2 regions of the Gemella morbillorum genome follow, and region 2 is predicted to be linked to the other one. Evidence: predicted binding sites of a transcription regulator. Region 2 holds the regulator's gene; the other holds the start of a gene.
The links. The regulator CtsR, encoded in region 2, represses protease genes until heat stress. The targets are predictions, from matches to a motif close to ATGGTCAATAAAGGTCAAACA.
Positions count from the first base shown of each region.

Region 1: a site for CtsR is predicted at 8,867-8,887, ahead of clpP (ATP-dependent Clp endopeptidase proteolytic subunit ClpP). Genes of this name have one in related genera too.

Region 1 is NZ_LS483440.1:365,922-381,456, forward strand. Features, by position in the region: gene DQN46_RS01730 (hypothetical protein) at 159-2,336, shown strand; gene gorA (glutathione-disulfide reductase) at 2,574-3,926, shown strand; gene DQN46_RS01740 (NYN domain-containing protein) at 4,032-4,556, opposite strand; gene DQN46_RS01745 (GNAT family N-acetyltransferase) at 4,568-5,041, opposite strand; gene rlmB (23S rRNA (guanosine(2251)-2'-O)-methyltransferase RlmB) at 5,016-5,828, opposite strand; gene DQN46_RS01755 (Mini-ribonuclease 3) at 5,812-6,243, opposite strand; gene cysS (cysteine--tRNA ligase) at 6,228-7,625, opposite strand; gene DQN46_RS01765 (YitT family protein) at 7,824-8,702, shown strand; gene clpP (ATP-dependent Clp endopeptidase proteolytic subunit ClpP) at 8,925-9,578, shown strand; gene DQN46_RS01775 (peptidoglycan bridge formation glycyltransferase FemA/FemB family protein) at 9,701-10,951, opposite strand; gene DQN46_RS01780 (alpha/beta fold hydrolase) at 11,116-11,877, shown strand; gene pssA (CDP-diacylglycerol--serine O-phosphatidyltransferase) at 11,927-12,445, opposite strand; gene DQN46_RS01790 (YitT family protein) at 12,626-13,534, shown strand; gene DQN46_RS01795 (chloride channel protein) at 13,607-14,755, shown strand; gene DQN46_RS01800 (hypothetical protein) at 14,891-15,517, opposite strand.
Region 2 is NZ_LS483440.1:1,151,323-1,166,857, forward strand. Features, by position in the region: gene DQN46_RS05615 (PIN/TRAM domain-containing protein) at 1-662, opposite strand, end outside; gene radA (DNA repair protein RadA) at 942-2,327, opposite strand; gene DQN46_RS05625 (ATP-dependent Clp protease ATP-binding subunit) at 2,330-4,804, opposite strand; gene DQN46_RS05630 (CtsR family transcriptional regulator) at 4,809-5,336, opposite strand; gene DQN46_RS05635 (nucleobase:cation symporter-2 family protein) at 5,527-6,786, opposite strand; purine riboswitch at 6,920-7,021, opposite strand; gene DQN46_RS05640 (ABC transporter ATP-binding protein) at 7,204-8,922, opposite strand; gene DQN46_RS05645 (ABC transporter ATP-binding protein) at 8,912-10,660, opposite strand; gene fabZ (3-hydroxyacyl-ACP dehydratase FabZ) at 11,228-11,695, opposite strand; gene DQN46_RS05655 (hypothetical protein) at 12,244-12,489, opposite strand; gene DQN46_RS05660 (hypothetical protein) at 12,574-13,104, opposite strand; gene tuf (elongation factor Tu) at 13,672-14,859, opposite strand; gene fusA (elongation factor G) at 14,974-15,535, opposite strand, start outside.

The sequences.
Region 1 (15,535 bases), 790 kb from region 2:
GCAAAAATTTTAAAAAAGTTTTTCCTTATAGGTCAATTTTTTGTAGAAAATATACGATAATTAAGTTTAATTTTAGCAAGTTTTAGTATAATTTGATTGCAGAATGGATTATAAGTAAACTATGATAGAAATAGAGATAAAAAGAAAGGAGGAGAAAAATGCGTTATAAAAAATTTTTGGTAGGATGCTTAATGTGTTGTGGTTTTCTATCACTTTCGGATAACCATATTATAAAAGCAGATTACTTTACAGATTATAATACAACTGTTTTAGACAGTATTATGAAGCCAAATATTTTTGACTTTGATATTTTCTCTAAAAGTAGTAGATACACTCCTCCTGAAATAAAAAATAGTATGTACTCAGAAAATATAAATGAAATTGATTATAATGCAGAGTTACTTAGCTACAAGAAAAATTCTTATAATTATTTAATATTCTATTCATTGGATGATAATAATATACCAAATGAGCTTTTTAGGGTTCCAATAGTTAATAGTGGAGATGGAAAAATAGTAGATAAGAAGTTATTAAAAAAACTTTTGAAACCTAATAATACTATAATAATGAATGTTATGAGTTTTGATATTGATGATAAGGGAAATATAGAAAATCTGAAACATTCACCGACTAGTAAGGAATATTATACTAAAAAGACATTAAATTTAGTTATAAAAGAGGGGAATAAAGAGGTAGTCAATAGAATCATAAGTTTGGGGAATGAAGCAAAAGATAATAAAGTTCTTGTTTATCCTTATGAACTAGAACAATATTATCGTCCTGATAAATATTATTCATATACAAATGAAGAGATATTTGTTGATGGAGAGCAGAAAGAGCCAAATAAATTAGAGGTAGGATATACAGCTAAAAAGATAGAAGTAAGTCTTAGTAAAAACAAAGAGTATTGGAAAAATGTGAAAATAGTATACTCAACAGAATATAGTAAAGAAAATACTACATATGATGTTAAGAAAGATACTAGTTTAGGCGAATTTTTAAAAGAGAATGCTCTAAAAGAAAAATTTGATAGTAATAATGACTATGAGTTTATTGGATATTACATGAATAATAAGGAGCTTAAAACAGTACTTAAATCAAAAATTACAGATGATACAGAGATAAATGCTAAATTCAAGACAAAAATAATATTAGATAATGGTGAAAATAAAAAAGAAGTGACATTATCAACTGGAGATAAATTGTCAGGTGTAGATGAAAGCTTTTTTGATAAGCCTAAATATCATGTAGAAAACTATACAATTTACAGTAAAAAAGACAATAAAAAAATTAAAGATGTAGAAAAATTAAATGACGAAGTTGTTGATGAGAGTGTAATAATCAAAGCAAATTACAAAGAAAATACTAATATTGTTAGTGTTCGCCAAGATGAATATAACAAGCGCTTTGGAAAAGTAGATGATTCTATTAAAGATAAAGATATAGAGTGGGCACAAACTAAAAAAATTGGTGAATTATTAACACAACTTAGGGGAAAAATAAAGCCTAATACAGGATATCAAACGTTTTTCAGAATAAGTAAAAAAATAGTAAATGAAGAAGAATATTTAACAAATGATATTGTTCTTGAAATCTATTTTAAAAAAATAGAGGAAGAATGGGTAACTGTTAAATTTGTAGGAAAAGGGATTGATAAATTTTTATCTGATGGTCAGGAAGTTCTTGCTAATTCTAGGATTGATAGTATGATTAATTTACCTACTGCGACAGGAGAAACTTCAAGAGAATTTTTAGGATGGCAAGCGAATAGGGATTACTTAGTTGCAGAAGAGGGTTCTACTAAACATCGTGTTTCAAAAAATGTATTACTTCAGACAAATGAATTAGGAGCAGTAGTAACAGAAAAGGGTAAAGATTTAGAATTTACGGCTGTGTATAGAAAATTATTTAATGTTGAATTTGAAAAAACACCGGTGGGAAGTATTACTCTATCAAAAGAAACGGAAAATATATTAGCAGTTGATGAATTTAATAGCATTGGGGACGCTACTAAAAATAATAAAATAATAGTAGTACCGAGAGCGGGTTATAGTTTATCATATTTCGTTGCTGATAAAAATGTTAAGGTTAATACAGGAAATGGGACGAAAGAAATTTTCTCAGGACAGAGAATAGAAGAAAAAGATCTTTATAATATAGTTCCAACAACAAACTTGAAAATAACACCTGTTTTTAAATGGACGTTATCTTCTGGAAAATTAGAGGATATGATAGAAAATAATAAAATAAAAACAGTGGAGGATGCACTTAATTTAGAGTTAGAGTCAGCAGAGAATATAAGAAATATATTAGGGCCACTTTACTATTTAAGATAAATATATAATATAAATTAAAATCAGAGTATGGATGTGCTCTGATTTTAATTTTATAATTAAGCAGATTTATTGAATTAATACACTGAATAATGCATAATAATCGTATAAAGATTGGACACGTTTCTAATCTTCTACTTTATAAAATTATTATGAATAAAATGCTATTGCATATTAAATATAAATGTAATAGTTTATAGAGAGTATAAAGAGACATATTAAACAAAAGAGGTGAAAAATATGGTTAAACATTATGACTATATAGCAATAGGAGGAGGAAGCGGTGGTATCGCTTCTATAAATCGTGCGGCAATGTATGGCGCAAAAGGATTACTAATAGAAGGAAATGAATTAGGTGGGACATGTGTCAATGTAGGATGTGTACCTAAAAAAGTTATGTGGCATGCTTCACAAATATCAGAGAGTTTAAAACTTTATGCAGCTGATTATGGTTTTAGTTTTGATAATGTTGAATTTGATTTTTCAAAATTAATAGGGAATCGTTCGGCGTATATTGACCGTATTCATGGTGCATATGAACGAGGACTTAGTAACAATAAGATAGATGTAGTAAAAGGCTACGCTAAGTTTATTAATAAAAACACTGTTGAAGTAAATGGTGAACAATATAGTGCAGATCATATACTAATAGCAACAGGTGGGAAACCAACAATTCCTAATATTGAGGGAGCGGAGTATGGTATTACATCAAATGAAGTATTCGCTTTGAAAAAACTTCCAAACCGTATAGCAGTAGTTGGTGCGGGATATATAGCTGTTGAGCTTGCAGGAGTATTTAATGGATTAGGAGTAGATACACACTTGTTTGTTCGACGTGATCGACCACTTAGAACATTTGATCGTGATATTGTTAATACTTTGGTAGAGGTTATGGAAAAAGAAGGACCAAAACTCCACACACAAGCAATCCCTAAAAAAGTGATTAAAAATGAAGATGATAGTTTAACATTAGTTCTTGAAGATGGTCGTGAAACTACAGTCGATATGTTGGTATGGGCAATAGGAAGAAGCCCATTATCAAGTGAATTAAACCTTGAAGCAGCGGGCGTAGAAGTGGATTCACGTGGTTATATTCCAACTGATAAATATCAAAATACAAATGTAAAAGGTATTTATGCAGTAGGAGATGTTACTGGGCGTCTTGCATTAACACCAGTAGCTGTAGCAGCAGGTCGTAGATTGTCAGAAAGATTATTTAACGGTAAAGTAGATGAACATTTAGATTATACTAATGTTGCAACTGTAGTATTCTCACATCCAGCAATTGGATCAATTGGATATACAGAAGAAGAGGCAATAAAAGAGTTTGGAGAAGAAAATATTAAGGTTTATAAATCTACATTTACTCCTATGTACTCTGCAGTAACATCTAACCGTCAGCCAAGCGTTATGAAGCTTATTACTTTAGGAAAAGAAGAAAAAGTAATTGGGCTTCATGGAATTGGGTATGGTGTTGATGAAATGATTCAAGGTTTTGCTGTTGCTATTAAAATGGGGGCAACAAAACGTGATTTTGATAATACGGTAGCAATCCACCCAACAGGTTCAGAGGAATTTGTAACAATGAGATAAATAACAAAATAAACTAACTATTATAGTCGAAAACTACAATAGTTAGTTTATTTTTTATAAGGAGAAAACCTATCTTTAGTCTATTTTTAGAGATTAAAGATAGGTTTAAAATTCACCATTTTCTAGAAATTTTTTCAGTTTTTTCTGAGTTTCTTCACTCATTCTTATATGACGATTTTTTAAATTTCTGGAATTATGATTTTTAGTTAGTTTTGAAACAGTTTGTTTTCTTTCTTTTAATTCTTTAATGAATCTATGGCAATCACGAAGTATTGCTCCATAACCAAGCGCCATATCTCGTTCATCATTATCATCACTTACAACAATAATATCAATAAAATGTTCAATTCTAAGTTCTTTTGTTTTCTTTTCAATCCATTGATCAGCTTTTTCTCCAGTTTTTGTATAAACAATAGTAATAGGAGGCTCTTCTTTTATATATTCTTTTGATCTTGTTAAGTAAGCATCAAAAATACAATAAACAATATAATTATTTCCTCCTGCGTATTCGCGCAAAATATCAATAAGCATATCTCGTTCAGCAGGGAAAGTAGAACTTTTTATAAGCCCATATTCTTTCATACGAAAAAGGAGATTATAACCATCGATAAATAAATATTGTTTTTTCATATAAACACCTCCTATGTGATTGTTTTTTCCATATCAATGTGTTGTATTCCAGCTTCTAGGTAGACGGTGTTGTTAGCACGCGTATAACCCAGCTTCTTATAAAACTTTTCAGCATGAAGTTGAGAGCTAAGTTCTATAGTGAAAGGAGCAGGTACAGTAGATTTACTTGTAATTAATGTTATAACACTTTCACAAGAAGAAATAAGTTCAGCTCCTAATCCTAGATTTCGATGCGATTTAGCTATTGCTACGCGCCCAATATGAATAACATTTGTATCTAAATCGGTAATACGAGCGACACCAACAAGTTTTTCATTATCGTAGTAACCGATATGAACAGTACTACTAAGATAATCTTTTTCATCAATTTCTATTTCAAGCGGAACATTTTGCTCTTTTACAAAAACTTCTTTACGAAGAGCGAAACCTGATTTTAAATCTTTTTCGTTATTTAAAATTTTAATCATTGAATTTAATTCTTTCATACATTACAATTCCAGCTGCTACAGACACATTCAGACTTTGAACTTTTCCTAACATAGGAAGATGATATAAGAAGTCACATTCATTAGTTACAACTTTACTCATTCCTTCACCTTCATTACCAACAACAATAACTAGAGGTACATCTTTTGCAATTTTAGTATAGTCTTCTGAACGTTCTGTAAGGGTAGTACCTGCAATCCAAAATCCTTTTTCTTTTAATTTTTTAATTGCATCAATGAGGCTAGAAACACGGATGACAGGCATATGTTCTATTGCTCCGGCTGACGCTTTAACAGCGGTTTGACTAACTACGGCTGCGCGACGTTTTGGAATAATTACACCTTTAACCCCACTAGCTTCTGCAGATCTAATAATTGCTCCAAGATTATGTGGATCTTCAATATGGTCTAATAGTAACAATGTAGTATTTTTATTGATTTCTATTTTATTTAAAACTTCATCCAATTCAAAATAATTGTAAGGAGCGACGAAGGCTATAACTCCTTGATGGCGTTCTGTTGTAGAATTGTCAAGTTTTCTTTTTGGTACTTCCTGACAGACGATTTTTTTCTCATTTGCAATAGAGAAAATAGCTTTAAGACGTCCTTTTTCAATTCCTTCTTGGAAAAGAATTTTATTTATTTCACGCCCAGATTTTATTGCTTCCAAAATTGCGTTTCGACCAGCGATAACTTCTTTGTCGGCGTCTACTTCTATATTTTGATTATTCTTTTCTTCTTTATTTTTAGAACGTAATTCTTTGTAGTATTTATTGTTTTTCTTCATATAGATTTATGATGTAATTAAACATTTCCTCCAATCTTTCAAAGTTTTTTTCTAAATATAGGTAACCAAAAACAGCTTCTAAACCAGTTGCAAGCTTATATTCCATAATACTGGCATTTTTTGCTTTAGAATTATTTTTTTGGTTTTTCCCGCGAATATATATGCTTTCCTCAATATCTGTTAAAATATTATTTTCCAGAATATCTTTCATAAAACTAGCTTGAGCACGTGCAGAAACTAGTGTTGAAACTGTGCGATGAAGATCATTAATTTTACCAAGATGATTTTTCATAACGTACTCTCTACTCATAATATCGTAGATACTATCTCCGATATATGCAAGTGCTAATGCTTGCATTTGTTCAGGGGATGAGAAGTTTTTTTCAGTAAATTTAAAAGTTATATTTTTTTCCATCTTACTCCTTGTTTTGTATCTTCAAGGATAATTCCTTGTTCTTTAAGATCATCACGTATTTTGTCAGCTAGAGCAAAATCACGATTTTTTCGTGCATTTTCACGTTCTTCAATTAGTTTTTCTATGTGACTATCTTCTAAAGAGTTATCGTCTTTAACATTAATTCCTAGAATAGAGCTATATGTATCAAAAGCAGCTTTCAGAAGTTCAAGGGTTTCTTTATTAACTTCATTTTGGGCTGTGTATGAATTAGTTATTCTGACAACTTCGTACCAAGATGATAGTGCGTTAGCTGTGTTGAAATCATCTTGCATATACTCTTCAAATTTTTCAAGTTCGCTAGAGACTAAAGCAACAACTTCATCATCTAATTTTTCAACAGTCATTTCATTATTTAATCTAAATTCTAAATTTTGGTATGAAGTTTTTAGTTTTTCGAAGTTAGTTTTAGCTAATTCAATATTTTCTAATGTGTAGTTGATTGGTGTTCTGTAGTGAACAGTTAGCATAAATAAACGTAGAACCATTGGATCAATTTCAGAGATTATGTCTTTAACAAGGCGGAAATTGCCAAGGCTTTTACTCATCTTAATATTATCAATATTAATAAATGCATTGTGCATCCAGTAATTACTAAACGGAGCGTGATTGTGACATTCAGATTGTGCGATTTCATTTTCGTGATGTGGGAAAGTTAAGTCTTGGCCACCAGCATGAATATCAATAGTATCTCCAAGAGTTTCTTTAGCCATAACAGAGCATTCGATATGCCAACCAGGACGCCCTTCACCAAATGGACTAGCCCATTTTACTTCACCAGGCTTTGCTTTTTTCCAAAGGGCGAAATCAAGAGGATCTTCTTTATATTCACCAACTTCTATGCGTGCTCCACTAATTAAATCATCAATAGATTGTTTGCTAAGTTTGCCATAATCTTCTTTTTTACGAGTTCTGAAATAAACATCACCGTTAGATTCATATGCGAAACCTTCTTCAATAAGTTTGGCGATGAAATCAATAATTTCTTGCATGTATTCAGTTACGCGAGGGTTTTTAGTTGCACGTTTGCAACCAAGTGCATCATAATCTTTGAAAAAGGCTGCAATATATTTATCAGTAAGTTCAGAAGTTGAAATACCTTCTTCATTACTTGCTTTGATAATTTTATCGTCAACATCTGTAAAGTTAGAAATAAAATCTACTTCATAACCACTATGTTCTAAATATTTACGGACAACGTCAAACACAATTATAGGACGGGCATTCCCGATATGAATGTAATTATAAACGGTAGGACCGCATACATACATTCTTACTTTATTTTCTTCAATTGTTTTTAAAATTTCTTTTTGTTTTGTCAATGTATTATAAAGTTTAATCATACATAACTCCTTTACTAAGTAGTAATCATTTTTAAAATAAAGACTAATAAAAATTAATTAAATATAAAAAATCATTACTTAAATTTTAACACAAAACAAGGATAAATTAAATTATAAATTAACATTTTCATATTCCTTGAAATATTTCTATTTTGTATTAAAATAATAAGTAGATAATATTAAAAAGGATACAAATACATGAAATTGTCAGATGCTATATACACAACAGAAGTGCATAAAGAATTTAAGAATATTTTTCTTCTAATAATCGGAACTATCTTGTTTTCCATTTATGCAGGTCTATTACTTCCTATCAATAATATAGGAGCAGGGGGAGCACTAGGGCTAAGTTTAGTTTTAAATAAGGTAATAGGAATAAAAATAGGGACAGCTCAATTTTTATTGAATGTACCTCTATTTTATATTGGGTATAGATATATAAGTAGAAAATTTGTTTTATTAACTATATTTGTTATCAGTGTATCATCACTTCTTATAAATAATCTTCCAAAGATTATAAAACCTGTTTATCTAGGGGATTCTTTAGTTGCAGCGATATTTTGTGGAATAATATCAGGTCTTGCAATGTGTTGTCTTTTAGTAGGAGGAGCCTCAACAGGGGGAACGGATATTACAGGTAAATTTATCTCGAAAAAGATGAAGTTTAACTTACCGACCGTTTTTCTAGTTCAAGATATATTAATTTATACAATAGTATGGATTTTCTTTGATATAAAATATGTTATGTATGCACTTGTTATGAGCTTTGTGCGTAATCAAACTATGAAAGGCGTTCAGAAGTTTTTCTCAGCTTATATTCAATGTACAATTATTTGTAATTGTCCAGAAAGAATGGTTGAACTTATAAATAATACCCTACATCGTGGCTCAACAATTATGGATGTAGAAGGTGGTTATAGCCATGAAAAAAAACGTATGATTGTCGTTGTGATTCAGCAAAATGAAATGTATTTATTGAAAAAACTAGTATCAAAAAACTGTCCTGAGGCTTTTATTACGGTTACAGCAGTTAATACAATAGTAGGTAATTTTAAAGAGCATTCGTATAGTCTATAAAAAGTATAAAAGGATTTAAAGTATAAAAGATATTTTTATTAAAATTAAATTTTTAATGGATAATCTTTCTTTAAATCTTTTTTTATGTGATTAAAAAATAAATACTATTATCTTAATTTATAGTTGTTTAACATAAAATTATAATAGCTATTCCAAACATTTGCTTATTGACCATTTTTGATATATAATATCAAGTGAAATGAAAATTAGGAGGTAAGAAACATGAATTTGATTCCTACAGTAATAGAGCAGACTTCTCAAGGAGAAAGAGCCTATGATATTTATTCAAGACTTTTAAAAGATAGAATTATAATATTAGGATCTGATGTAAATGATCAAGTAGCAAACTCTATAACAAGTCAATTATTATTTTTAGAAGCACAAGATAGTGAAAAAGATATTTATTTCTATATTAATTCACCAGGTGGTAGTGTAACGGCAGGTTTTGCAATCTATGATACAATGCAACATATTAAATGTGATGTTGTAACAATTTGTATGGGAATGGCAGCGAGTATGGGAGCTTTCTTACTTGCAGCTGGAACTATTGGAAAAAGATATGCACTTCCAAATGCTGAGGTGATGATTCACCAACCATTAGGAGGAGCACAAGGACAAGCAACAGAAATCGAAATAGCAGCTAAACATATTTTGAGAACGCGAGAAAAATTAAACAAAATTTTAGCTGATAGAACAGGTCAAACAATAAAAGCTATTGAACGAGATACAGAACGTGACAATTACTTATCAGCGGAGGAAGCTTGTGCTTACGGATTAGTTGATAAGGTTATGTATCCAGAAAATGGTAAACCACAAAAAAAAGAAAAAGTAAAAAAAACGCAAGCAAAAAAAGCGGCTAAAAAAGCAGATGAATAAAAAACAAAAAAGAAGTTGACTTTTGTCAACTTCTTTTTTATGTAGGTAATAGAAAATATAAAAATAAAGTATTAAAAACTAAAAGCTAGGCTCGAAAATATTTCAAGCCTAGCTTATTAAAATTATATTTTCCAAATTTTTCCGATGGCATTACGTACTTCATAATTATCCATAAAGTACTCAATATTACCATTGAAATTACGCTTAAACTGAAGAACTCCGTAATCGCTAGAATTTTCATCGTTGAAACCTTGTGATGTACCAAAGAAGTTGAAATATTTAAAACCATTATTAATTGCATATTTCATCATATGGAACAATACTGCATATGGTCCCTCATAACGATGGAATTTTTGCATGGCACCGCTGGTGAAGTAAATTATATCTTGTCCAGATTCAATAAAACTTGCACATGATAAATTAATGATATTGCCGTGTTCTTCTTTTAATTCTTTTATTTTATCAATTTTTTTATACCAAATAGCAATATTTTCATCGTATTCACGAAGACGATTAGTTGCTTTTTTGGCATTAACTTTACCTTGTTCAAGCTTTTCGTTAAGTTCATCACGTTCTTTTTCTAGATTAGTAATTGTGGTTGTTGTAGTTTCTACGAATAAATCACAGTCAATATAAGAAACTAATAGATGAAGTTTATCACCTATATTGTTTTTTAGAGATTTAAAATAATCATTGTCACGAATTACGAAGTCAATTCTGCTTTCTGTATCACGATTAATTTCATCAAAAATCTTCGCATCTTCTGTATTGAAAATATCAATTTCACGTACAAGAACACCTTCTTTGGCGATTCTATTAATTGTATAACGTGCAATTTGAGAAACATTCTTTAGTAGATTATTTTCTGTTATATCTTCATCTAGATATTTAGAATATACGCAACGTGATGCTAGTGTTGGATTGGTAAATAAATCATCATTAAGGGGATGATAATCAAGCTCTAGTAACGTATTATTTGTATTTATCGCTAGGTCGTTTTCGCCTACAAACTCTATATCATTGTAAAACTTCTCATTAAGAAATGGATTGACACGAACACATAAGACTCTGACATTTTTAGCGAAGTATTTTTTTAATTCTTTAAAATAAAAGTTTACCAATTCAATGTTTGAATAATCCATAATTGGCCCATGTTGAGCTGTTACTTTATAAAAGTATTTTTTGTACTGAAAATAAATAAATAAACCATAGGCGAGTATTTTATTATCTTCTTTAACAGCAAGTATTGTAGTTTTCAAACCATTGCTGTTTGCCATTTTACTATATTCAGCTGATTGAGGGAAAAAATAACGTTCATTGTTATTTTGTTGAAATTTCTCTAATTCCTCATTACTAATTTCAGTAAATATCATTAAAAATTTCTCCTTTACTAATTTTTACTCAAGTTCAAAATTACTTATAAAATTATATAACAAAAATGAAAAAAAAAAAAGAAATAACCTTTTTTAAAATGATGAAATGCTTAATAAATGATATAATAGAATTGAATTAAATTGAATGGGAGGCAAGACATTTTATGGAAGAATATCAACTTAGAGGGCAAAATTATAAGATTAGGTATAATGATTTTTCAGGAGAAAAAACACCTATTGTTTTTATTCATGGATTAGGCTGTGCGGGATCATTTGACTATGTAGAAATAGCGATGAAAAAGCAATTTGCAGATCATAGAAGAATATTAATTGATTTACTTGGGGCGGGTTATAGTGATAAACCTTTAGATTTTGTTTATGAGGTTAAAAATCACGCTAAGTATTTAAATGAGTTTTTAGAAGATTTAAATTTAGATAAAATAGTTCTTTTTGGTCATAGTCTTGGGGGAGCTACTTCCATTGAGTTGTGTTCATTATGTCAGGAGAAAGTAGAAAAACTTATTTTGACAGAACCTAATTTAGATCCTGCGAAAAAAGGGCGTAGTAGTTGGGCAGTAGCACAATATACAGAAGATAATTATAAAGAAAGGATAAAAAGTTTAATAGAATTATGCGAAAGTGGTAGAAATACTATGTGGGCGGCAACTTTACGTAATTGGTTACCAGAAGCAGCGTACCAAATTTCGCGTGATGCAGTTGTTGTGCGAGAAAATTCATGGCGTGATATGTTTTATAGTTTTGATGTTCCAAAATACTTTATTTTTGGAGAAAAAACTTTACCAAGTCCAGATTATGAAGAACTACCTAAACATGGAATTATTGTAAAAGTTGTAAAAGAGGCAGGGCATTCTATGGCGTGGGAGAATCCGGATGGATTGGCAGAGATGATAGCTAGTTGTTTATAATTATATATAGATAAAAAAGCACGATAACACCGTGCTTTTAGTCATTAAATTACATTTTTTTAATTTTAATATTACTTACCATTAAGTAAGAGCATACTATCAATAATATTAGCATAACTATACTAGGTAATTTGAAAAGTGCAATAATTGCTAGTATTGTACCACAAGTTGTTATTGGGACACCTTGGTAGTAACCATTTTTCATTTTAGTAACGTTGAACCTAGCAAGACGATAGGCTCCACAACAAACATAGATACCGCACAATAGTGCAACTACAACTGTTACAGTAGCACTTGGATTATCATAAAATAAAACTTTTTCAAAAATAAGTATAGCAGGTGCGACTCCAAAACTAACAACATCACATAAAGAATCTAAATCGTGACCAATTTCAGAAACAACACCAAGTTTTCTTGCAACAATACCATCGTATCTGTCAGCAAGCATAGCTAAAAAAATAAAGACAGTGCCCCAGACATAATACCCATGTGCTGTAGTTAATATTGATAAAAAACCACAGAAAATATTACAAAGGGTAAGATAATTTGGTATAAAATTTTTATTCATTAAAGTTATCCTCCAATATTGATACTCCTAATTATATTACAAAATAGAAAGAATGTCTAAAGAAATGAGAAAGATAATTTTTAAAAAAGTATAGTAAACTTTGTTATTTGCTCAGTTATATATTGTTTAACAGACTAGAAGCTGTTATAATAAATTTGTAATTAATTATGGGAGGGTATCATGAACGAAAAATTTAAAAAACAAGGTATAAAAAAAATAGCTAAAGAATTATTTTTTATATCTTTAGGCTGTGCAATTTACTCATTTGCATTATTACATTTTAATGTTCCTAATCAATTAGCAGAAGGTGGCGGTACAGGGATAGCATTATTTCTATTATATGCTTTTGGGTTACCTGTATCTATGGGTACATTATTAGTTAATATCCCATTACTTATACTTGGATATAAGATGTTAGATAAAAAAACTATGATTTACACAATTTACGGTATATTAATGCTAACATTTTGGATTAAAATTTTTGAAACATACCATGTTGTTATTGATATAGGTGGAGATCGTCTTCTTGCATCTGTTTTTGGTGGAATTATCGCAGGGATAGGGCTTGGAATTGTTTTTGTTTTTGGTGGAACAACTGGAGGAGTAGACATTATTGCAAAAATAATCAATATATATTTTGGTTTTTCTATAGGAAGGATAATTCAAGTTTTAGATGGATTTATATTACTACTATCTTTTATGGTATTAAAAAGTTTTCCAGCAATCTTATATACGCTAATTTATATTTATATTTGTACAAAAATCATAGATTATCTAATTGAAGGTGGTATCCCAGGAAAAGCTGTGATGATAATGTCACCTAAAATTGAAGAAATTACCCACAGGGTGTCAGAAGACATGAATCGTGGTTTAACATTTTTAAAAGGTCAGGGAAGTTACTCACGTAAAGATATGAATATAGGTTATTGTGTTGTGTCAAGAACGGAAATTAGTAAACTAAAATCATTAATTTATGCAATAGATCAAAATGCTTTTTTAACTATAACAGAAGTGCATGATATTATGGGAGAAGGGTTTAGTTTTGATCAACCAAAAAGAATGAAGTTTACTTTTAAAAAGGAAAAATAATAAAGGAAGCAACATTTAATCGTAAGTAATATACGAATAAATGTTGTTCTTTTATCCTAGAAAGGAGGGTACATGGTTAATAATTTTTATATAAGAAGCGTAATAGTGGTTTTACTAGCATCGATATGCTGTTCGTACTTTGGGCAAGTGTTATTATTCATTATTTCTAAAATAAAAGACTATTGGAATTATTTAATTTATTTTACACCATTAATTTTGTTATTTACAAAATACAGTAATAAGTATGCCAAAACTACTAGTATTAGTATGAAGTATTTTATAGAAGAAGCAATAAAAGATAAGAAAAAAATTAGTTGGTACTTTCCTATTTTATTAACCTTAAATACGTTGTTAGCACACGGGTTTGGAGCTAGCGTAGGTCGTGAAGGTGTTGCTGTTCAGTTAGGGGGAGCAATTGGGAAAAATCTAGGAAGTGTTGAATTCAGTAAAAAACAATGTACTTTTTTAATACGCTTAGGAATGATTAGTGGATTTGCTGCACTATTTCAGACACCATTAGCAGCGTTATTTTTTGTTTTAGAAATTACATTTAAAAAAGTAAAAATTAATTTGAATACTGTAATAGAATTCATTATATATTTAATTGCTAGTTTTTTCTCTGCCGAAGCTTCTAATTTTTTAGGGTTAGAAAAGTTTTTTGTCTTAGTGAAGGTTGAAAAAATTGACTACATATTACTTATAAAAACATTACTTGTAAGTATTTGTTTTATTTTTGTTGGAGTAGTTTTTGTCCTTTGTCAGAAATTTTTTAAAAAAATCGTCTGCAATAATGAAAAATGGCGTTGGATATTACTAACTATATTTATACTAATAAGTGTATTAGCAAGTTTTCGTTATAGTTCGTTAGGAACAAATTTAATTGAACTTTCACTAGAAAATGGCTTGGTAGTTAGTTATGATTTTATATTGAAAATTATATTAACCGCTCTTTGCACAGCTATAGGATTTAGTGGTGGTGAAGTGACACCGTTATTTGCGATAGGAGCGAGCTTAGGAGCAGTATTAGCAGTATATATAGGATTACCAATTACATTTACTGCAGCACTAGGTTATTGTTTAGTTTTTTCGTCAGCAACAAAAACAGTTATAACTCCAATATTTTTGGCATTAGAAGTTTTTGGTAGTACAACAGCTATACTAACAATATTACCTGCAGTATTAATTTATTTTTTGAATAAAAAATATAGTATTTATAAGTAGTTTGCTCAAAATTTTATAAGAGTTGAAAGAACTATTTTAAGTAAAGAAAATACCAAGAGAAGATAGATTTAATTTTCTCTTGGTATTGTTAATATATATTAGAATGTTATGAGTCTAGGCGAAAAGAATAATTATTTATTTTTTTAGTGTCCAACTCTTTTCAATCATTGGAAGTAATTCTACTACAGTGGCTTCAGTACCTTCAAGAGATGCATAGTGTATTTTTCCATCATTCGCTCTGAAAACCCATGTAACAAAGTACTTTCCACTTGTTGTTATAGAATTAACAACATAAGCGTCATATTCGCCAATTTTTGATTTAGCACCCCAAACCTTTTGGAATGCTGAAGTGTTTTTTTGGCCAGATAGTACAGAATTTGCTACATAGATAGGATCGATAGATGCATATTCTATTTCAGATATTCCAAGTTGACTTGGACGGAATATGTTTAATGTAACAATATTATATGTAGATCCATCACTATACTGAATATCATTTCCACCTTTTACATCTTTGAAATGGAACCAGTTTTTAGGAACTTTAACATAACCATATTCATCAGAACCAATTATTTGTGTATTTTCTGTTTCTTTGTTTGTCTCTTTATTTGTTTCAGATTTTTGTTTATTAGAAGCGTCTGATGTAGAAGTTGATTCAGTTTTAGTTGATGTTGTCTCTTTATTTTGTGTGGTATTTGACTGGCAAGCCGTAAGTGTTGTTGTAGTTAATAATGCGATTAGTATGCCTATAAATTTCTTCATAATATTATTTCCTTTCTT
Region 2 (15,535 bases):
AGTCTTCCCTTAGCTCGCTTTAGCGGATCTTCTGAATCGGAAATAAGTTGCAATTCTTTTAACACAAAATCAGGAACTATTATTTTCCCTTCTAAAAATCCTGTTTTAGCAACATCGTGAATACGCGAATCTATAAGTGCACTAGTATCAATTACCTTTGCCATAACTTCTTGAAGCTTTTTAGATTTTTGTTTAGCTTCTTTATCCTTATTTCTATTACTAAATCGAAATGCATCAAAAATACTTATAAATTCTCCACCTCGACGATAACCTAAAATTAAACCAAGGTAGCCAAAAACAATATAAATAACTGAAGAAATTATTCTTCCCATTATACCAGCCCCTGCTATTACATCAACAGCTGCAGATAATAATGCAGCTACTAATAACCCGAGTATTAATCCTATCGTAGTAAAGACAATTTTTTGAATAGGAGTTTTTGATAAACGATCTTCTATTCTTTTCATAGTTGTTACAAATTTATCTGAAAATAATAAAGACATTAAAACGAAAACTACAGTAGTTCCTATTGTAACAACTAGTCTTAAAGTCGTTTCATTCATTGTTGGAAAAACATTATAATTTAATAGAATTCCTGTTGATAAAGTTCCTATAGTTATTCCTAAAAATAATGAAACTACTATTAATACTTTTTTTAACATAAAATCACTCCTTTTTTTATTTTTATAACAAATCTTTTAAATTAAGCATCTAAATAATATAATTAGTAAAAATATAGGATACTAAATAATTTACTACTTAATAAAAAACTTACTATATTTCTATTCTACTACAACTTCTTTAAAATTAATATAATTTTTATAAAAAAATTAAAAATATTTTTTAAGTAAAATATCTTTAATCAGCCCTTGAAAATTAATATAAGAAATTTATAGAAGAATAAGTTGAAATTCTACAACAAAATTTCAACTTATCTCTTTTTAAAATATACTTCCGAATGCTATATCTAAACATTCTCTAATATCTTTTACTGGTATAATTTCTATTCCAGGAGGAAATTCAGCATTCTTCATATTCCCAGCCGGAACAATCGCGCGTTTAAAGCCATGTTTTTTTGCTTCACTTATCCTTTGTTCAATACGGCTAACACGTCGAACTTCTCCAGTTAAGCCTACTTCTCCAATAAAACAATCATTCATATCGACTGCTATATCTTTAAAACTTGAAGCAACAGCAACAACTACACCAAGGTCTACCGCGGGATCATCTATTCTAACACCACCAGATACCTTTACATAAACATCTTGTTGTTGCAACAAATATCCTACTTTTTTCTCAAGAACAGCCATAAGTAAAATCAACTTATTGTATTCTAGACCTGATGATACACGACGAGGATTATTAAAAGCTGTTGGAGTTGTTAAAGATTGGATTTCTACCAATAATGCTCTACTACCTTCCATTGTACTTATTATAGTAGCACCAGCTAAATTTTTACTTCTTTCCTCTAGGAACATCTGTGAAGGATTAGCTAAGTCTTCTAATCCACTAGATTTCATTTCAAAAATTCCTATTTCATTAGTAGATCCAAAACGATTTTTCACCGCTCGAAGCATCCGATAACTATGTTGGCCTTCTCCTTCAAAGTATAGAACTGTATCAACCATATGTTCAAGCATACGAGGCCCCGCTATTGTTCCTTCTTTAGTTACATGTCCCACAATGAATATGGCAATATTTAAACTCTTTGCAATCTTCATAAGTTGTTGAGTACATTCACGAACTTGAGTAATACTTCCTGGTGAATTTTCTAAATTTGGATTATATATAGTTTGTATTGAGTCTATTACTAAGAATTTAGGTTTAACTTTTTTTACTACCTCATATATCAAGTTTAAATCTGTCTGTGCATATACATAAAGTTCATCTGTATTATTTTTCAACCTATCTGCTCGGATTTTGACTTGTCTTACTGATTCTTCCCCAGTAACATAAAGAACATCATGTTCTTTCGCTAAATATGCTGATATTTGTAATAATAGCGTTGATTTACCAATCCCTGGATCTCCTCCTAAAAGAACTAGTGAACCTCCAACGACCCCACCACCAAGAACTCTATTTAGTTCTTGACTATCTGTTAGAGTTCTCGGAACATCTTGAGTAGACACTGATTTTAGTTTTCCGGCCTCTAAACGTTCTGTATCACTACTTGTTGGAATAAATGCGGTATGTTTTGTCTTTTTTTGTGGAGTTTCTACCACTTCTTCCATTGATGCCCATTTTTTACAACTTGGGCATCTCCCCATATATTTTAAACTTTGATAACCGCAGGCATTGCACTCATATTTCACATTTACTTTTGCCATAATTACCTCTTAGTCTTTTTAACCACAAATTTATCATTTTTATAGTCAATATTGATAATCCCACTTAGTTCAGGATTTCTTAATAGCTCTTCACTCAATAAATCTTCGATATTTTTTTGAATACTACGTTTTAATGGACGAGCTCCATATTCTTTAATACTTCCATCTTCAACAATTTTCGCCATCGCTTTTTTAGTAAGTTTGATAGTTATATTTCTGTCTTCTAAGCGTTTCGATAAACCTTTAATTAATAATTCAGATATTTTTTCTAATTCTTCTTTTTCTAGAGTTTTGAAGACTATAATATCATCAATACGGTTTAAAAATTCCGGACGATATTGTTTTTTCAATGCTTCCATCATTGTATTTTGAACATTTTTATAATCATTTTTAATTGATTCACTTCCTCCAAAACCAACAAATTTCTGATCTTTAAGTTCACTAACTCCAACATTTGAAGTCATAATGATAATTGTGTTTTTAAAATCGATTGTTCGACCAGAAGCATCTGTTAAACGACCATCATCTAATACTTGTAGTAAAATATTAAATATTGATGGATGTGCTTTTTCTATTTCATCAAATAATACTACAGAATAAGGTTTCTGACGGACTTGTTCTGATAATTGGCCTGCTTCTTCATAACCAACATATCCTGGAGGAGCTCCAACTAATCTACTAATTGAATGAGGTTCCATATATTCACTCATATCAATTCTTATCATATTATCTTCAGAACTAAACAATGCTTCTGATAAACTTTTAGCAAGTTCTGTTTTCCCTACACCAGTTGGCCCTAAGAAAATGAAACTTCCTATTGGACGGTTTTCCGCCTTGAAGCCACTTCTTGCACGTCTAACTGCTTTAGCAAGGCTAGTTACTGCCTCATCTTGACCGATTACGCGCTCATGAAGAATTTCTTCAAGTTTTAATAATCTTTCACTTTCTGTCTCAGTAAGCTTAGTAACCGGAACTCCTGTCCATGCTGCTAATACCTCCGCTACATGATCTGATGTGATTTTTATTTTTTCTTTACTCAAGCTATCTTGCCAAGAAATTTTAAATTGCTCTATTTTATTTATAATTTGATTAACTTCATCACGTTTTTGTGCTGCAATCTCAAACTCTTGATTCATTACCGCTCGATCTTTTTCTTTATTTAAACGACTAAGTTCTTCTTCATATTCTTTAAGTTTTTCTGGTGATTTGTAAAATCTTAATTTAACTTTTGAACATGCCTCATCAATCAAATCAATAGCTTTATCTGGTAAACATCTATCAGTTATATATGTTGTACTTAGTTTCACAGCAGCATCTATCGCCTCATCTGAAATCTCTACATTATGATGCTCTTCATATTTATGACGTAATCCTTTTAATATTTCTATAGAATTTTCCGTACTAGGTTCTTCTACTTTAATCGGTTGGAAACGGCGCTCTAAAGCTGCATCTTTTTCAAAGTATTTTCTATACTCTTCTGTTGTAGTTGCACCTATACATTGAATCAGTCCACGAGATAGAGCTGGTTTTAATATGTTTGATGCATCAGCACTACCTTCTGTTCCACCTGCTCCTATGATTGTATGTATTTCATCAATAAATAGAATAATATCACCAGCATCTTCTATTTCTGAAATAATATTTTTTAATCTTTCCTCAAACTCTCCACGGTATTTAGTTCCAGCTAACAAAGTCCCCATATCAAGAACCATAACTCTTTTCCCTAATAAATTACTAGGAACATTTTGTGAAATTATTCTCTCTGCTAAACCTTCTACAATAGCTGTTTTCCCTACACCTGGTTCTCCAATAAGAACAGGATTATTTTTAGTTCTTCTATTTAATATTTCAATCATACGCGTAATCTCTTTATCGCGTGCTAATACTGGATCTAATTTATTATTAAATGCATCTTTAGTTAAATCTTTTGCTAGAGAATTTAACGTTTTAGTTTTTGCCGAACTATCTTCGGGCATATCTAATTTTTTGAAACCATCAAACAACTTAGCGAATAACCCTTGACTTTGTTTTAACAGTTCAAATAGTTCTGTTATCATCGCCTCTACATGTACATTTAATTTTTCTTTTAGTAATCTTACCGCTGTACTAGTTTGTTCATTTAATAACGATAGTAATAAGTGCTCACTCGTTACTACAAAGCTAGATGTATCATCAGCAAACTGTTGACTTTTTTCTATTGTTCTCACAGCACCATTTGTATAATCAATTTTCATAAGAACATTGCGATAAAAATCTGTTCCTTCTAACTCACTCTCATAAAATTCTACAACATTCTTTCTAAAATCGTCATAGTAGATGCCATATTTATTTAATGTTCTACAAGAAAGAGTATTATTCATGCTAAGCATCGCAAGCAATAAATGTTCAGTTCCTACAGCCTTAACACCAAAATCGTTAGCTTCTTCTTTGGCAGTAGTTAAAACCATAAGAGCCGTTTCGTTAAATCTTATATACATAACTCTATCCTCTCTTATTGTATTTTATATTGGTTAAAAATTTTACTGTTAAATCTTTTAAATTTGTTTTTGTTTTATGTTGCAACTTTTCAGCTACTTCTTTATTTATATAATTTAAGCATTCGTTATGAACCGCAATAATAGTTTCTAGACTGTTTAAAAAATGATTATAATCAAATTTTTCTATATATTCTTTATCAAGTAAGATTTTAGCTATTCTCACAGCTTCATCTAACTCTATTATTTCGTCATCCATAGTATCAATTAAATAATCTATGTAATCTTTATTTGTATGAAGTGTAATTTTGGTAATTCTAATAAAGCCACCTCCACCTCTTTTACTTTCTATTATAAAACCATGTTCCGGTGTGAAACGAGTTTTTATAACATAGTTTAATTGAGATGGTACACAATCAAATTTTTGTGCAACATTACTTCTTTTAATTATTATATGATCTTCTGGAGCTTCATTAAAAAGTTTTTTTATATATTCTTCAAGAATGTCCGTCATATTACTACTATTATTATTCATAAGGCCACCTCCTTTATTGACTAAAATTGACCTTTAATTAAATTATACTACACAAATATATTTTTGTACACAAAAAGATAGTCAATTATAGCAAAAGAAATGAAATATGCTCTCGTTTGAAAAAACAAATATAGCTTGATATTTTTAATAAAAGAAGAGTCATAAGTTTTACCCTATGACTCCTAAAAAATTATTTTTTCCTTTTTGATCTTCTATTAAATATTAAATTCATAACAATCGCCACTATTGTTCCAAGAACAATTCCACTATCTGTAAACATACGAATAAAACTTGGAAGTTGAGCAAATGCTGTCGGTACCGTCGTTACTCCTAAGCCAAGTCCAACAGAACATGCAATAATCATTAAATTCTCTTGTTTTGCAAAATCTGTACTACCTAACATTTTAACTCCGTAAGCAAGAACCATTCCAAACATACTTATCATCGCTCCTCCTAAAACAGGTTGCGGCACAATAGTAGCAAGAGCTCCAATTTTCGGAATAGATCCAAACACTAAAAGAATAAGAACCATCACATACATTACTCTCTTACTCTTAACCCCAGAAATTTGAACAAGACCTACATTTTGTGAATATGTAGTATAAGGAAAAGCATTAACAGTAGAACCAATCATAACAGCAAGCCCTTCTGCAAAATATCCACTACGTAAATCTTTTTCCCCTATTTTTTTATCACAAATATTTCCTAGTGCATAGTATACACCTGTTGATTCTATCATGCTAACAATACCTACAATAACAAAAGTTAAAATAGCACTAGCACGAAATTCGAACCCAGAAAATTTAAATGGTGTTGGATGTTGGAACCAAGAAGCATTTGATACTTCAGTAAGGCTAACCATCCCCATAAAACTTGCAATAATAGTACCTATAACAAGACCTAATAAAATAGCAATAGATTGAATAAAACCAGTTGTAAACTTGTAAATTACTAAAATTATTGCAAGGGTAATACAAGCAAGAACAATATTTTTTGGATTACCAAAATCAGGTGAACCTTGTCCTCCCGCAATATAATTCATCGCAACTGGTACTAATGTGATACCGATAATAGTAACTACACTTCCTGTAACCACTGGTGGAAATAATTTTGCAACCTTAGCAAAAAATGGAGCGATTAAAACCACCACTAATCCAGAAATAAAAATAGAACCATACATAGTTGCTAGACCTGCACTATTCCCTATCGCAATCATTGGAGCAACCGCAGTAAAAGTACAACCTAAAACAACTGGTAGACCAATACCTACGAATTTCCCTTTGTAAACTTGTAGAAATGTTGCCACCCCACACATGAAAATATCAACTGATACCAAATACGTCGTTTGTTCAGCACTAAGTCCTAGACCCGCAGCTACTATAATCGGAACAATTACAGCTCCTGCGTACATGGCAAGAACGTGCTGCAAACTTAAAATAAAAGTTTTCAAAATAAATTCTCCTTTATATTTTGCACATAAGACTGTAAAAGTAAGTTTTCGAATTCTTCTATAAAAATAAAAACTCGCCTATATTATAAAAATAATATAGGCGTAATCCTTCAATATACTAATAAAATTAGAATAAAATACTAAGAAAGCCCATAGTCGTTAAATTTACGGTTAAACGGTAGAAACTCGCAAGCCATATTCTTGCAGTTATATGTGCATATTTATTCTATTAATATATCAATTTTTATTTATAAATTCAAGTGTTAAATTAAAATTTTTTATTATTTTTCTTAATTACTTAAATGTGTATAATTAAATAATCATATATAACTTTTTATATTATCAAGTTGCTATGTACTCATAATTTTATAACCTCATTATACTCCTTACAAAAACAACTTGAATTAATCCTGGTAGTTAATATGTAAATTGTTCTACCAATTTTGCTCTGTCAATTAAATTTTTATAAATTTTTGAATGTTCTAACAAGTAGTTATGAGAACCTTGACATTCGACTATTCCATCATTCAAAACTATTATTTTATCTGCATTTTCTATTGATTTTAATCTATGAGAAATTACAATAACTGTTTTATTTTTTATCAGATTATTTAGGCTATCCTGAATTTTTTTCTCATTTTCAACGTCTAATGCTGCAGTTATTTCATCCAAAATTATTATTGGTGCATTTTTCAAGAAAGCTCTAGCAATAGATAACCTTTGTCTTTCCCCGCCTGACAATGTAGCACCATTTTCTCCAATAACTGTATTATATCCGTTTTCTAAATTATCAATAAAGTCACAGCATGCCATCTTAGCTGCTTCTATAACTTCTTCATCAGTAGCATCACTTCGTCCTATCCTAATATTTTCTAAAATTGATGTATTAAACAATACTACATCTTGGAATACTATAGATACATATTTATACAAAGAATTTGTTGCTATGTCTTTTATATCATGATTATCAATAACTATCTTCCCATCATCATAATCATACAATCTTGATATTAATTTTAATATACTAGTTTTACCACAACCAGATACTCCTACTAGAGCTGTTACTTCATTTTGTTTAGCTATAAAACTAACATCTTTTAAAACTGGATAGTTTTTATCATAACCAAACTTCACATTTTTTAGTTCAATATCAAAATTATTTAATTCTACTTCTTTTCCTTCTTGAATTTTTGTTTCTTTTATTTCTTTAATGCGCTTAATACGAGCATCTAAATAAAATAGCTCAGATGTATTCGCTCCTAAACCATCTACGATATCCTTCATCTTCATAGCAACAAATATATAACCTATTAAGTATAGTAGATTAATACTGCCATTAGCATATAAATTCGCACCGACAATAACTACTACAGCTAAAGTTCCTTGCGTAACAACCCATGATAAGAATAAAGGGATAAACAGCGTGATTTCCGTCTTAAACATCATCTTTTCACTTTCATCCATATCTTTATTTAATTTTTCTCGTATTTTATTTCCTAAGCCAAAACTCTTAATATCTTGCTGTAGTTCAATTGCTTCTTGAAAACTATCCGAGTTTTGGCGTAATTTGTCATAATGTTTTTTATGATTTTTTAATTGCAATTTCTTTGATACAAGTATCAAAGAATAACTTAATACAACCGGAATAATTATAGATAGACCTAAGTATATATTACCTACTAGCATTAGCGCCGACATAATAGGAAAGAATAATACAAAACCTATTATTTTTGCCATTGCATGACTCATCGCATGTTCTATAGCTTCTACATCCTTCATAACTGTCTGACTAATATCTGATAAGTCATGTTTAGAAAAATATGCAAGTGGCAAATTACTCAGTGTTGTCGCTATATCTGTTCTTAGATTTGCACTTTCTCTATAAGTTGAACTATATAAAGCATCATATTCTTTCGCCAAAAGAATATACATAATTACTAATATAAATATTGAAATACCAATATACAAAGTATCACTCTTCACATTCCCTAATAATAATTCATCAATAAGAATCATCAGCAAAATTGCAGGAAACATATTACAAAAAAATACTAAGAACGAAAGCATACTTGCCTTCAAAAGATCACTTGCACCTTGATTGGTTAATGCAAACCATTCTTTAATTTTATTTTTCATAATTAACCCTCCATTCATTTGCTACACTATATAAGTTTTGGAATTTTCTATATCTGCTATCTATACTCATTAGTTGACTATCTGTCCCTCTTTCAATAATCTTTCCATCTTCCATCACTAATATTTCATCAACATTTCTTATACTTGGTAACCTATGTGCAATCATAATAACAGTCTTATCTTTTATTAAATTTGAAAAGGCTTGTTGCAACTCATATTCATTATCTGGATCTACCGCTGCACTAGCTTCGTCCATAATAATTATTTTTGCATCTTTTAATATCGCTCTTGCTATTGCAATTCTTTGTTTTTCTCCTCCTGACAGATAGACCCCTTCTGTACCTATAAGAGTCTGTTCTCTCAAATCAAACTTTTCAAGAATACTATCACATCCTGCTAACTGTAAAGCATTCATAACTTCTTCATAAGTTGCATCTTCCTTACCAATTTTTACATTCTCATAAATAGTAGCTTTAAATAGCTTAACATTCTGAAAAACAAAAGCAATATTATTTATTAAGGCATCTTCTGTATATGACTCAATATTTTTACCCCCTATTTTTATAACTCCATCATTTATTTTATAAAACCCTGAGATTAATTTTGCTACAGTAGATTTCCCGCTTCCTGAAGCCCCAACAAGTGCATAGCATTTATTCTCTTCTAAGCTAAAACTTAAATTTTCGATAACATTCTTATCTGTATATCCAAAGCTTACGTTATCAAATTCTATATTGAAACTATCAAATTTGTTATCATTCCCAAATTTTAAGTTATTATTGTTCATTTCTTCAAATAATTTTTCTAACTTTTCAACTACAGACTGTCCCATAAAAGCATACATTGAAACATACATAATAGCCATTAATGATACAAACAGAGTTCCACTTAAAAATAACAACATAATCAACTCAACAGTTAGCATCTTAGGATCATCTTTACCTATAAATAGGACTATTATCGGAATAAGTATCGCAATAAAGCTGAAAAAGAACCATTGAAATCCTACAAATCCTCTTTTACATGTCATCGCATACTCCAATGAATATTTTGAATAATTATTAATAGCAGTATTCAAAGCCTTAAATGATTCCACATTTATACCAAATATCTTAATTACTTGTATACCTCTAACATATTCAACGGTTTCACTACTTAATGTCTCTAGAGATTCTTGATAAATCTTCATAAATTCTTTTTCACCAGCCATCATTGAAAGTGAAATTCCCCCTACCACACAAAGACACATAAGAACTATCCCTACTTTCAAACTAACAAAAAATCCTAGTATTAGTAGTAAAATAGGCATTAGTATTGCTCCTGCATTATCTGGAATTAGGTGTGCTACTATCATATGTGTTTGAGAGGCATTGTCATCTATAATCTTCCTTGTTTTCCCTGAAGGATGTGTATCAAAAAAACTAAAACTCGCCTTTGATAAACCTCTTATACCATATTTTCTAAGATTAGTTTCCAATCTAAAGCCTAATACATGTGTTACCAATCCTGCAATTCCATATAAAGTAATACCACCTACTAATAATCCAACAATTATTAAAGCATATGACTTAGCATCACTAATATTATTAAATATTATTAACTCAACTAAAAATCGACTTAAATAATAGTAGGCAAAAACTTTTAATACTACTGAAGCCATTGACAAGATAATCCCTATATATGCCAAATATTTTTCTTTTGGTACGTAAGACAATATTTTTTTATAAACTTCTAACATGATTTTCTCCTTATATTTATAGATTTTTATTAACATAAAGTCATAGACAAATAAACCTAATAGATCTCTTACCTTAATTTTATCACTTCAGTTATCAATTGTAAATAATAATTATTATCAGTTAAATTCTCTCTTAAAATTTTGCAAAAAAATAATTATAGAGATATTAATTATTCTGTAAATGAAATAGCTAAAAAAATGGACGTATATATTCCTACAATATAAAAAACTCGACTTTTTACATCTAATCAAGAAAAATTTTTTTCAAATAGAAAAGATTAAGATGAAATTTTGTCTCACTAATCTCCATTTATCTTAGCAACAATTCTAATGAAAATAGTAATGGTCTTTTTAGGGGTATTACACTAAAAAGACCGATTTAAGTAATATTTATTTAGTTAAGTTAGTTGAAAATCTAATTCAATAAACAAATAGAAATAGAAAACGCCTGAATTTTAAAACATCATTTGAAGCATATATACATAAACTTAATTTGTTATGATATATATTTCTTTTTTATTTGTAATTTATCAATTTCCTATTCTCTTAACTTGATTTATAATTAATTTAATCTTCATTTTTAGACACTAACATCTTTCCTGAAGCAACTTCTTTTCCTTCTTCGTCTAGAATCACAGCATCAATTCCTAAAAGTTTACCTAAATTAGACTGTAATTCGCAAATTATCCTTAATTGATCGCCTGGCATTACTAATTTTTTAAACTTAAAATTTTTAACACTAGCCAGATAGCCTACTTTATTAGTAATAGCTTCATAATCTACTATTTTATCTATTTCCTCTAATCCAATATAGTCCAAAATACATAACAATCCTGCTGATTGAGCTGCCATTTCAATCATTAAAACACCAGGTACAACCGGCTGTTTTGGGAAATGACCTTGAAAGTACGGCTCATTTATTGTTATATTTTTACGGCACTCAATTACTCCCTTTTTGTAACTAACTACTTTATCCACTAACAAAAATGGATAACTATGTGGTAACAACTTCATTATAGTTTCTATATTAATCATTATTAATTACCTCTCTATTTATATTAATAAAGCTTCATCTGAAAAATTCAATGAATAATATTACATAAATATCATTTCCGTAATAACTCAGATATGAAAAGTTATTTTACTGCAAGGATTTTTGCTTATCTTTTCCTCCTTTCCTTTTCTAACAACTATTTTAATATCTATTGAGTAAATCTTAAAACTTTAAATATCTTTACTATATATAATAAAATTTTATTCTTCAATTGTCAAATCAAGAGAGGAAATTATCTATTAAATTAAGCTATAATTTCTTAAACTATTAACCCTATATAAAATATTTTTCTATGAGAATTAAACAATAATCAATTATAGTTGTACAATAACTAGGTTTTATAATAAATACTATCCATAAAGTACTTCTAACAGGTAATGCCCCTGTTATATCTTTTCTTTGTTTTATTATTCTTTATATAACTTACTAACACTACTTTATCTTAAGATAAAAAAGAAGTTGGTTTCTACCAACTTCATACTCTACTCCTTATCCCTAGAAAAATCTGAAGTAAGGTATGCCATTATAGTTATATATAGATATAGTGACTACTATTGAATAAATCACCACCTAGTGAATGACCAATCAGATAAACCTCTTCACAATCTCTTACTTCATCATTAAACCAATTTTGCAGTTCCTTTTTATCTTGTATTATTTCTTTATAGGGATTTAGAAAAATAGTTTCTACTTCAAGCTCTTGAAAGAAATCCTTTGCGAAATAATAATTACTGCCTAAACCACCTATAAAATATATTTTAATTTTTTGATTCATTACTACCTTTAACTCCTTAAAATACTAAGATAAATATAAAATCAATATTTTCAATATTAACTTATATATTATAGCTCTTAAATTTTAACCAAAATATCTAAGCAACATTATAAACATAATGACTATTATAAATAAACTAAGTGTACTCCCCAATATCGCAAAAAACATTTTAACCGGCGAGTTATATTTACGTACTTGAATAGATATATCTAATGGTTCTCGTACTCTTTCATCACAGCCATAAGAGATAATATACTCTCCTTCCGTAGCCTCAAATGAATATCGTTCTTCTCTGTGACTTCTTAGACCTGATACTGTTGTTTGAAGATTACTTTCATTCAAAAGTAATTTTTCTCCAGTATATCGATTCATTACACATATTCCTAAATCTCTAGTTTTTGTTTTACCAAAAATAGTACTAACTAACCTAATAGAGTAATTTACCTTTAACCATATAGAATATTTTCCGTATTCACTTATTGTAAAAGTAGTTTCTTTCTCACTACTAGGTAATTCACAAATCGCTTTATTTATTATAATTTTCACAATAGACCTTATACAAAATAATAATAACAATACGCTAATTGCTATTAATGCATAATATAAATTAACCACACTGTTCTCCTAAATTTTTAGTTATTTAAATATAAATAATTCCTATAAGTATTTATATACTAATAATATTATTATAAGCTATTTACTTTATGAAAACAATAGGAAATTAATAACCTATGATATATGATAGCAATTTTATAAATAATATATCAAAAAATAATATTATTCTTATATTTATACGTGATTCTAAAAACTACATTTATAATAATTAATTAAAAAATCGAAGCTAATTTCTTAACTTCGACTCTTTACTATTACCCAATATCCCTAGAGTAATTAGGATTTATTCTAATAATATATAAAATCATATTATTTCCCCTATACTACCTTTAAACATATTATACACCTCTTACAGAATTTCTGCAAGGATTTATTAAAAATAGTACGTATTCTCTAATGAAAATACAAAAAAAAATAATTTTACAGTAAAAACACAATATTAATACATATAATATTTTGAAACTAAAAAATAACTCTAATTAAATACGAACATTATGTAAATCTATATTTAATATATAAAAAAAGCAAGGTGAAATTCACCTTGCTTTTTTTGTTTCAATTCAATTATTATTTAACGATTGAAGTTACAACACCTGAACCTACAGTACGTCCACCTTCACGAATTGAGAAACGAGTTCCTTCTTCGATAGCGATTGGAGAAATAAGTTCTACGTTGATTGATACGTTGTCCCCAGGCATTACCATTTCAGTACCTTCTGGTAAAGTAACTACACCAGTTACGTCAGTAGTACGGAAGTAGAATTGTGGACGGTAGTTTGTGAAGAATGGAGTGTGACGTCCACCTTCTTCTTTAGATAATACGTACACATCAGCTACGAATTGAGTATGTGGAGTGATTGTTTTAGGAGCTGCTAAAACTTGTCCACGTTCGATATCTTCACGAGCAACACCACGTAATAATGCACCGATGTTATCTCCTGCTTCAGCGTAATCTAATAATTTACGGAACATTTCAACACCTGTTACAGTAGTTGAAGCTGGTTCTTCAGTTAATCCAACGATTTCTACTACGTCACCAACTTTAACTTGTCCACGTTCAACACGTCCAGTAGCAACTGTACCACGACCTGTGATTGAGAACACGTCCTCAACTGGCATCATAAATGGTTTAGCGTTATCACGTTCTGGAGTTGGGATGTACTCGTCAACTGTTTCCATTAATTCGATGATAGCTTTTTCAGCATCTGCATCTCCTTCAAGAGCTTTAAGAGCTGAACCTTTGATTACTGGTAGTTCATCTCCATCAAATCCGTATTCAGATAATAGTTCACGAACTTCCATTTCTACTAATTCTAATAACTCTTCGTCATCAACCATATCACATTTGTTTAAGAATACAACAATTTTAGGTACTCCAACGTTACGAGATAATAGGATGTGTTCACGAGTTTGAGCCATAGGACCATCTGTAGCAGCGATTACTAAGATAGCTCCGTCCATTTGAGCAGCACCAGTGATCATGTTTTTAACATAGTCAGCGTGTCCTGGGCAGTCTACGTGTGCGTAGTGACGGTTTGGAGTTTCATACTCGATGTGAGAAGTGTTGATTGTGATACCACGTTCTCTTTCTTCTGGTGCGTTATCGATTGAAGCGTAGTCTTTAGCTTCTCCACCATATGTTTTTGCTAAAACAGTAGCGATAGCTGCTGTTAAAGTAGTTTTACCGTGGTCAACGTGACCAATTGTTCCAATGTTAGCATGTGTTTTACTACGGTCAAATTTTTCTTTTGCCATTTTATAAAATCTCTCCTTAAATTTAATTTAATATACATTAGTCACATAGCAATCTATGATAACTATATTTTATAATGTTACAACAAAAATTGCAACTATAAAGGGTAATTTTTATTACCCTTTATTTTTTTTGATAATTTCTTCAGAAATTGATTTTGGTACTTCTTCATAGTGGTCGAATACCATTGAGTAAGTACCACGTCCTTGAGTTGAAGAACGTAAAGAAGTTGCATATCCGAACATTTCAGATAATGGTACTGAAGCACTTACTACTTGAGCATTACCACGAGCTTCCATACCTTCAACACGTCCACGACGTGAAGTGATATCACCCATGATGTCTCCTAAGTATTCTTCAGGCATAACAACTTCAACTTTCATGATTGGTTCTAAGATTACTGGGTTACATTTTTTAGCAGCTTCTTTAAGAGCTAATGATGCAGCAACTTTGAACGCCATTTCAGATGAGTCGACATCGTGGTATGATCCATCGAATAATTTAGCTTTAACGTCGATTAATTCGTATCCAGCTAATACTCCGTTTGCCATAGAGTCTTTAAGCCCTGCTTCTACAGCTGGGATGTATTCACGAGGAACAACCCCCCCAACGATAGCATTTTCGAACTCAAATCCTGCACCTGGTTCATTTGGAGTAAACTCAATCCATACGTCCCCG